Regions from separate parts of the Photobacterium sp. TLY01 genome, predicted to be linked through region 2. Evidence: predicted binding sites of a transcription regulator. Region 2 holds the regulator's gene; each other region holds the start of a gene.
The links. The regulator CRP, encoded in region 2, controls carbon source genes, mostly activating them, when cyclic AMP is high. The targets are predictions, from matches to a motif close to TGTGANNNNNNTCACA.

Region 1 (3,281 bases), 260 kb from region 2:
AAAACATGGCAGCGGGTCGGGAAATTCTGGAGCAGGAGCTGCAGAAAATCGGCGCCACCATGAAAGATGCCGAGTCCTACGCCCTGAAACGTTTTAACGTGAACTCGACCGATGAGTTGTTCGCCGGGATCGGGAGCGGTGATCTGCGGATCAATCAGGTCATTAACCACATCAATGCGCTGGTCAATAAACCCACAGCGGAAGAAGAAGATCAACAGCTGCTGGAGCGCTTAACCGAAGCGGGCAGCAAAGCCAGCCAGAAAAAACCGCAGCGTGATGCCGTGGTGGTGGAGGGGGTGGATAACCTGATGACCCATCTGGCCCGTTGTTGTCAGCCGATTCCCGGCGATGACATCGTCGGCTTTGTCACCCAGGGACGGGGGATTTCGGTGCACCGCAGCGACTGTGAGCAGCTGGAAGAGCTGCGTCATGTCGCACCGCAGCGGATCATTCATACCGTCTGGGGCGGCAGTTTTGCCGGCCGTTACACGCTGACCGTCCGGGTCACCGCTTCTGAGCGTAACGGCTTGATTAAAGATCTGACCAACACCATGCACAATGAAAAGGTGAAAGTGGCCGGCGTGAAAAGCCGGATCGATTTCAAAAAGCAGATGGCGATTATGGATTTCGATATCGAGCTGACCGATCTCGACAGCCTGGGCAGGCTGATCCTCCGCTTGGAGCAGGTGAAAGATGTCTTTGAAGCCAGACGACTGCACTGATCTCATCCTATCGACAAAACGGGCTCCGGCCCGTTTTGTGCTAAACAACAACCCGATACAGAGCACAGGAAAACCATCATGAGCGACAAGCCCATCAGCACCTTACTTTCTATCATGACGCAGCTGCGCGACCCGCAGCGGGGGTGCCCCTGGGATCTCAAACAGGACTTTGCCTCGATTGTGCCCCATACGCTGGAGGAAGCCTATGAAGTGGCTGATGCCATTGCCGAAGAGAACTGGGGGGATGTGAAGGAAGAGCTGGGCGATCTGTTATTTCAGGTGATCTTTTACAGCCAGCTGGCGAAAGAGCAAGGTTTGTTTGATTTTGATGAAGTGGTCGGCGCGATAAATCATAAACTGATTCGTCGTCATCCTCATGTTTTTGCAGATAAAGATTTCGCCGATGAAGCTGCAATACATGCGAACTGGGAAGCGGAAAAGGCCAAAGAGCGTGCAGAAAAAGGGCAGGATGACAGTATTCTGGCTAATATCCCTAAGGCAATGCCTGCGCTGAACCGGGCCGATAAAATCCAGAAACGTTGTGCCCAGTTTGGCTTCGACTGGCCAACACTGGGGCCGGTCGTTGACAAAGTACAGGAAGAAATTGACGAGGTGATGGAAGAAGCCCATCAGGCGGTACCCAATCAGGAACGCATCGAAGAGGAAGTCGGTGATCTGCTGTTTGCTGTGGTGAACCTGAGCCGTCACCTGAAAGTGAAACCGGAAATGGCCTTGCAGAAAGCGAACCGTAAGTTCGAACGCCGGTTTCGCGAAGTAGAACGCTGTGTGCGGGAACAGGGCAGGTCGATCGACGCTTGTTCCCTGGATGAGCTGGACGCGGAGTGGGAAAAGGTTAAGCGCAAGGAAAAGTCTGTTTCAGCATCAAAGTGAGCACTAACCCGCAAGCGGACTTTTCATCAAAGATAGTGGGCTTGATTTGGAACAAAAAGCGTCTGGGTTTACTGTGATAGTTTTCACGTTGTGGCAATAAAATGTGTCTGGTATACTAATTTCCCGTCCAGATACTTTTTATCCTCTACACCAATCTTCCAGGTTAAACATGACAACGAATTACATTTTTGTGACGGGCGGTGTTGTATCCTCCCTAGGTAAAGGTATTGCTGCAGCCTCACTGGCGGCCATCTTAGAGGCCCGTGGTCTGAAAGTGACCATGATGAAGCTAGACCCTTACATTAACGTTGATCCAGGCACCATGAGCCCGATTCAACACGGTGAAGTATTCGTTACGGAAGACGGTGCAGAGACCGACCTTGACCTTGGTCACTATGAGCGTTTCATCCGGACCAAGATGACCAAGCGCAACAACTTTACCGCCGGCCGTGTCTATGAAGACGTGCTGCGTAAAGAGCGCCGTGGTGACTATCTGGGTGCAACCATTCAGGTTATTCCTCATATTACTAACGCGATTAAAGAGCGTGTGATTGCCGGTGCTGAAGGCCACGACGTCGCGATTGTCGAAGTGGGCGGTACGGTTGGTGATATTGAATCCCTGCCATTTATGGAAGCGATTCGCCAACTGGGCGTGCAACTGGGCCGTGAGCGTGCGATGTTTATGCACCTGACTCTGGTGCCTTACCTGGCCGCGGCCGGCGAAGTGAAAACCAAACCAACTCAGCATTCTGTGAAAGAACTGCTGTCTATCGGTATTCAGCCGGATGTGCTGATCTGCCGTTCTGACCGGATGATCCCGGCCAATGAGCGTGCCAAGATTGCCCTGTTCTGTAACGTGCCGGAAAAAGCCGTTATCTCCATGAAAGACGTTGACTCGATCTACAAGATCCCTCAACTGATCAAGTCGCAGGGGCTGGACGAGCTGGTGTGTCAGCGCTTTGGTATTACCGCTCCGGAAGCTGATTTGAGCGAATGGGAGCGCGTGATTTATGAAGATGCCAATCCGACTGGTGAAGTGACAATTGGTATGGTGGGCAAATACACCGAACTGCCGGATGCGTATAAGTCAGTCAACGAAGCACTGAAGCATGCGGGCCTGAAAAACCGCCTGTCTGTGAATATCAAATATGTCGATTCGCAGGATGTTGAATCAAAAGGCGTAGAAATGCTGGCAGGTCTGGATGCGATTCTGGTACCGGGCGGTTTTGGTGGTCGTGGTGTTGAAGGCAAGATCATGACCGCGCAATATGCGCGTGAAAATAACATCCCTTATCTGGGCATCTGCCTGGGTATGCAAGTCGCATTGATCGAGTTTGCCCGTCATGTGGCGGGTATGAGCGGTGCTCACTCGACGGAATTTGATGCCAAGTCACCATACCCGGTTGTGGGCCTGATCACTGAGTGGGTCGACAGCGACGGTAACGTGGAAGAGCGCACGGAAGAGTCGGATCTGGGCGGTACTATGCGTCTGGGCTCTCAGCTGTGCCACCTGGAAGAAGGCAGCAAAGCCCGTGAAATGTACGGCAGTGCAACCATTCACGAGCGTCACCGTCACCGCTATGAAGTGAACAACAACCTGTTGCCTCAGCTGAAAGAAGCCGGCCTGAAAATCTCTGGTCTGTCTGCGGACAAGAAGTTGGTTGAGAT
Region 2 (3,281 bases):
TGGCCACTTTCTGGGCCAGACTCAGCTCCCGGTCGCCATAATCCGTGCCTTCACGCAGCACAAAATGCTCGATCAGGTTATTGAGTGTCTCGGGGTCTAATTCTTGCCAGGGAACGATCATACTGCTCACCGAAAAATAAGTGGGAAAACCGGTACGGCTTTCCCGAACCACCCTTAAGCGGCGACGATTTCATAAGAATGGGTCAGGGTGACCCCTTTACCCAGCATCAGGCACACAGAGCAGTATTTTTCCAGCGAATCACCAACCGCTTTGGCCACCAGCGCGTCATCCAGATCATGACCGGTCACCACGAAATGCAGATTGGCGGAGGTGAAATAACGCGGTGCCTGCTCGCGGCGCTCTGAGGTGATGTTGGCTTCACAGGCGGTGATGGCCTGACCGGCACTTTTCAGGCCGTCAACCACATCGACAGAGCTGCAACCGCCAGCCGCCATTAGCACCAGTTCCATCGGACTCGGCGCCGTTTTGCCGCCGTTACCGTCCATGACCACACTGTGGCCCGAGTTTGACTGGCCGACAAAAGTCAAACCTTCTACCCATTTAACACGTGATTGCATGCGATGCTCCTTACTCCTCAAACCCGCATTTAAAAACTAAGTCACAACTGTGTGATCATGTGCACAGTAATGCGTCCAAAATGTGCATTTATCGTCACCCAATATCAAGCAATGCGTGCCGAAAAAAGTTAAACTCTTGGACTGAATGTTCACATGCGCTTGCAGCCCAGCCGTTGACTGAATATCCTAGTTGGCAAACAATGATATTGTTATACCCAACACCAATTCAAGGAATGACGTTGTTGGGCAACACACTGCAGAGGAAGTTAGTAATATGGTTCCAGGTAAACCGCAAACAGATCCAACCTTGGAGTGGTTCCTTTCTCATTGCCACATTCATAAGTACCCTTCAAAGAGTACACTGATCCACGCTGGCGAGAAAGCGGAGACCCTCTACTACATTGTTAAAGGCTCCGTTGCCGTTCTTATCAAGGACGAAGAAGGCAAAGAGATGATTCTGTCCTACCTCAACCAGGGCGACTTCATCGGTGAGCTTGGCCTGTTTGAAGAAGGCCAGGAGCGTACTGCCTGGGTTCGTGCAAAAACACCATGTGAAGTGGCTGAGATTTCCTTTAAGAAATTCCGCCAGCTGATTCAGGTCAACCCGGACATTCTGATGCGCCTGTCTGCGCAGATGGCGCGCCGTCTGCAAGTCACCAGCCAGAAAGTTGGCGACCTGGCGTTCCTGGATGTGACCGGTCGTATTGCCCAGACACTGCTGAATCTGGCCAAACAGCCAGATGCGATGACTCACCCGGACGGGATGCAAATCAAAATCACCCGTCAGGAAATCGGTCAGATTGTTGGCTGCTCCCGTGAAACCGTTGGCCGCATCCTGAAGATGCTGGAAGAGCAGAACCTGATTTCTGCCCACGGTAAAACCATCGTGGTTTACGGCACACGCTGATCACCTGCTGTGATGCAGCCATTGTGAGTATCAGAAAAGCCGCCTGTGCGGCTTTTCTTGCATTTGAATCTCCGGACCCGCTTTACATCAGGTTCCTCTAGTGACCTCACAGTTTTTCAGTTGCCTTCCTGCATCCTACTGCTACATTTGGCATATCAGTTTTATGTGGATGTAGTGATATGGATATCGAACGTTTTGCCCCGAATGCGCAGCACAGCCAGGTGCCGCCCCGTCCTGTGGTCACTCTGGGCCGTTTCCTGACAGCATCAGTAGAAATGACAGGGTTTCAGTCGCCGCGCCAGTTACTGGAGCAAGAATCCGGTCTGCACTCGGGCATCTTGAGTCGTGACAACGAGGCCTGGATGCTGCCCTTGGATCAGCAGCACTGACATCAGGCATTTCAGACATAAAAAAACAGCGACCCGAAGGCCGCTGTTTTACGTGCATTTCAGCATGGCTGAATCACATATTGGTACTTTCGAAGATTTTATCGGCTGACGCTTCGACAAAGCCCGGATAAAGCTCCCCGTCTGCCTGCGGATAGCGCTTGGCGAACTCATAGAAACCGCCAGGAATGGTGCGTACGCCATCAGTAAAGGACACATCCACACGATCCGCCATGGTCGAGGATTGCTCCAGCATCACTTCCGGATTGCCCTTCACCTCACCGCCAGATTCATTGATGCTGAACCCGTTGTGCCGCAGCAGGCTGTTCACTGCCGCCACTTCGGTAAACTGCTCCAGCTGATTGACGCTCACGGTAAAGTGATTGGCACCGTAACCGTGGGCGGCAACCCAACCGGCATACTCGCTTTCCGCAGCCAGCATTTCATAGGTTGCAAAGTCCAGCTCCCACAAACGGCCGCCATAGAGGAAGGACGCATCCTTCATTGCACCCTCAGGGATCTGCTTGACCAGCGCACGCACCGTGTTTTGCAATTGGGCAGAGCACTGACCGACCAGCAGTTCACTGATAAACACTTTCGGGGCAGCCGGATTCGGGTGCTCGAAGTGCTCAGCGTACAGTTTCTTCTGCTCGAAATGGTAGGTGCCGCACGGCTTGTAACCAATGGCGATAAACGGTGCCGCCAGAACATCCAGACTGACACCCGGCAGATTAAAGGTGCGCAGCGCAATATGATCGTTTTGCAGAGGCTCTTCCTCTGTCAGCAGATCGTGCACCTGCGCCGCTGACGGGCACAGACGGGTCGTAAAGTCCTGCCACAGGGCATCAAACAATTTTTCCACTCTTTCCATGATGCGGTTCCCCTTCGAAAATACGGGTTATGTATGAGTTACAGTTGAATTCCTGGCGACAGTTGTGCCGGCAGTTCGGTTGCCTCACCTTCCATCGATGCCATCGGGTAAGCACAGTAATCCGCAGCGTAGTACGCACTCGGACGCAGGTTGCCCGAGGCACCCGGACCACCGAACGGCGCATCGCCGCTGGCACCGGTCAACTGGCGGTTACGGTTGACGACGCCCGCACGGATATGATCGATGAAATATTCCCACTCACTGTCATCAGTCGAGACCAGACCGGCCGACAGGCCATAACGGGTGTTGTTGGCCATCTCGACCGCCTGAGGCAGCTCCTGGTAACGCGCCACCTGCAGCAGCGGACCGAAATATTCTTCGTCCGGCAATTCGGCAATCTTGCTGACTTCGATAATCCCAGGCGTGACGACAGCGCCCTGGCCACGCGCGGCTTTCAGCAGAGATTCACCACCCATAGCAAGCAGACGCTCCTGCGCGGCAATAATGTTGTCCGCGGCGGCGACAGAAATTTGCGGTC
Region 3 (3,281 bases), 930 kb from region 2:
TCGCGTTTGCCTGATTTCTTCAGCCAACTGCCGATATAGGCTTCGGTCAGCCCCTGAGTCTCCGCCTTTGGCGGCACCGGGTACATCTCTGCCGTATCAATCAGATTGATACCACGCTCCAGCGCAAAATCGAGCTGACTGTGTGCCTCGGCTTCAGTATTCTGCTCACCAAAAGTCATGGTGCCCAGGCCAATCTGGCTGACTTCAAGGCTTGAATGGGGGATCTTATGGTATTTCATTTGCCCTCCTTGGACCGCAAATTCCCTTTGACTATAACCTAGGAAAGAGTGACTGAGAAGACACAGTAAAATGAAGCAGTTATCTCATCGTTTATATATTCAAGCCTTGCCGGCAGGCAAATGTTCGCACATAGTTAATATAGTTCCCTTGAAAAGGTGTGATCATGAAACTGTCCCAATTCAAACACTGGGTGAAATCACCCGGCGAAGAAGTCCCTAAGTGTGTACTGACCAGTTACGCCGGTCGTGCAGATTATTTGATGGAAGTTGAATATAAACATCATCTGGAACCGTTAAAGGATGAAGATGACAATATGCTGCATTTTCAGACCATGGAGCAGGTGAGGGATTTTCTGCGGCCACTTGGAATCAAGTCGATCACGCTCAGGACAATTGATCCTCATGATGAATTCTCACTGGATGGCAAACCTGAGTGTTGTCAGGATGACATGATCATCAATGTCTGAACCGTGCTGTGTCAGAGCATAAAATGGCGTTTGAGCAGCTCGGCGGTGAACTGGGTCTTGAGATAAAAGCCCCGCGGCAGGGTTTTGATCGGGTGCCCGTCTGCGCCGTACGCATCGGTTTGCGCTTTGCTGTTGGCAGCTTTCGGCCTCAGTTGCAGGACTTCGCCGTGGCGGGCGGTGATCTGTTCCACTTTTCCCAGCACGATCAGTTCCATCAGCTCTTCCCAGTCCTGGCGTAATCTGGCTTCTTCTTCGGCAGAGGGACTCCATAAGAGCGGCGAGCCGACATGGCGTTCTGACAGCGGGATTTCACGTTCCCCTTCAACCGGTATCCACAGAACCCGGGCGAGTTTATGCCGGAGATGGCTGTTTTCCCAGTTCACACCCTGTAAGCCAATCAGCGGGGCTACACAGACAAAGGTGGTCTCCAGCGGTTTACCCTGGTGGCTGATGGGGATGGTTTTGAGTTCAATGCCTAAATGAGCAAAATCAGGAACGGGCTGACTGCCTGCCGTTGCGCCCAGATGCCATTCCAGTAACTGGCCGACCCAGCCTTTATCCCGGCGTAAATCCGGTGGTGTGATTTGTCCGGCCTGCTCAGCCAGCTCTCCCAGCGTGAAACCGGCCAGTGCCTGTGCCCGGCTGAGGAGTTCAGATTCTGAGGTCGGAGCGGGTTGTCTGGAAATGGGCATTGGATGGCTACTTTTTGACAATTTGACTCGGCATTTTAACACATTTGGCGCGCTGTGCGGGTGAATGACTTACTGCTTGATCAAGGTGCCGTTGTAGGATCCTGAACGCAAGATATCCACAGGTACTTTTTTGAACAATGTGAATATTGTCTGAGCTGGGCTTTTATACAGGGCTTTGCGCAGTATTTGAACGCTCTGATGGCGATGATTTGACCATTTCTTATTGAGGGGTGTGGATAAAGCCTGGGGTGGTTGATCTTTGACCAGTCGCGATGATCCTGAGACTGGCGGGTAATGTTTTCGTGATGGTTTTAAGTGATACTTGTCATAAGGTATTGATTTTAATGTATTTTAAATTATTGATTTGCTCTGGTGGCAATTGTCAGGATCCTGTTTTATTGTTGATTAAATGGACAATAAAAGAGCTTCTACACATAACTATCCACAGAAAGCGTGAATAAATGTGGGAGAAGTCTCATTTCTTTGTTTATAACCTCCGAACTCCCCTTAAGTTATCCATAAAGTGAGTGCTAGGTAGGAAAAAACAGTGATTGATGACAATGAATGTTTACCCTGAGGCTCATTCTGTGAAAAAATCACTGTTAATTGATATTTTTACTTGAGGTCGTCCAGTGATTGATGGCGATGGATATCGCCCTAATGTGGGGATAGTTATCTGTAACAGCCATGGCCAGGTATTTTGGGCTCGACGATATGGACAACACTCTTGGCAGTTTCCACAAGGCGGTATTGATGAAGGGGAAACCCCGGAACAAGCGATGTACCGTGAACTGTATGAGGAAGTGGGTCTGACCAAAAAAGACGTCAGGATTCTGGCATCCAGCCGCCATTGGCTGCGATACAAATTACCGAAACGTCTGGTAAGGTGGGATTCCAAACCAGTTTGTATCGGACAAAAGCAAAAATGGTTTTTGCTGAGTCTGGAATGCGATGAGTCTAAGGTGAATATGCAACGTGGCAATACACCGGAGTTTGATGGCTGGCGTTGGGTCAGCTACTGGTATCCGGTTCGTCAGGTTGTGTCCTTCAAACGGGATGTTTATCGCCGGGCGCTGAAAGAGTTCGCGGCGATGGCGATGCCTTTCAAGGAGCGCAAGGAACGCAAGTTAAAACGTAAACACAAGCGGAGTTAACCTAGGGAAAGTAACGCTTATGCTGACCCAGCTAAGAGAAATTGTAGAGAAAGTTGCCAGCGCGCCGACATTACTCGAGGCGCTGGATCTGCTGGTCGTCAGTATTTGCCAGGCAATGAAGACTGAGTGTTGCTCAGTCTACATTGTTCATGAGCACCGTAAGCAATATATGCTCATGGCAACCCAGGGGCTGACCAAACCTTCCTATCAGGTCGGGCTTGGGTTTGATGAAGGTCTGGTCGGTCTGGTGGGCCGTCAGGCTGAACCTGTCAATGTGGCCGATGCCCGCCAGCACCCCAACTTCAAACATATCCCGGGAACCAACGAAGAAACCTTCCGCTCCTTTTTCGGCACCCCTATTATCCATCAGCGCAAAGTCCTCGGCGTATTGGTGATCCAGCAACGTGATATGCGTGAATTCACTGAAAGTGAAGAATCCTTCATGGTGACACTGGCCGCACAGCTGGCGGTGATTCTGGCGCATGCCAAAGCGCAGGGAATGTGGCCCGGTCAGCGCGATGGTCTGCATCTGACAGGTTCCGCCGCATCGACTGGGGTGGCCATTGCGAAAGCCTGGTGGGATGACAATCAGCCCCGGCTGGAAGCCGTGTCGCCGGCCTCCTGCCTGGACAGAGAATTTGAGCAGGAACGCCTGAGCATTGCCATTGAGATGGCGAGTAATGAGTTTCGCCGGCTGCGTAAACGCTTTGACAGCGAGCTGCACAAAGA

Region 1: LN341_RS02575 (CTP synthase) is a predicted target of CRP. The motif match lies at 1,686-1,701, and genes of this name have one in related genera.
Region 3: rppH (RNA pyrophosphohydrolase) is a predicted target of CRP. The motif match lies at 1,861-1,876, and genes of this name have one in related genera.

Annotation. Positions count from the first base shown of each region.
Region 1 is NZ_CP090364.1:522,713-525,993, forward strand. It holds gene relA (GTP diphosphokinase) at 1-722, shown strand, start outside; gene mazG (nucleoside triphosphate pyrophosphohydrolase) at 801-1,613, shown strand; gene LN341_RS02575 (CTP synthase) at 1,783-3,281, shown strand, end outside.
Region 2 is NZ_CP090364.1:267,685-270,965, reverse strand. It holds gene LN341_RS01275 (YheU family protein) at 1-121, opposite strand, end outside; gene LN341_RS01270 (OsmC family protein) at 175-579, opposite strand; gene crp (cAMP-activated global transcriptional regulator CRP) at 854-1,486, shown strand; gene LN341_RS01260 (hypothetical protein) at 1,666-1,875, shown strand; gene LN341_RS01255 (DUF1338 domain-containing protein) at 1,949-2,743, opposite strand; gene astD (succinylglutamate-semialdehyde dehydrogenase) at 2,782-3,281, opposite strand, start outside.
Region 3 is NZ_CP090364.1:2,709,652-2,712,932, reverse strand. It holds gene LN341_RS12660 (NADP(H)-dependent aldo-keto reductase) at 1-239, opposite strand, end outside; gene LN341_RS12655 (DUF6482 family protein) at 404-706, shown strand; gene mutH (DNA mismatch repair endonuclease MutH) at 718-1,398, opposite strand; gene rppH (RNA pyrophosphohydrolase) at 2,031-2,552, shown strand; gene ptsP (phosphoenolpyruvate--protein phosphotransferase) at 2,572-3,281, shown strand, end outside.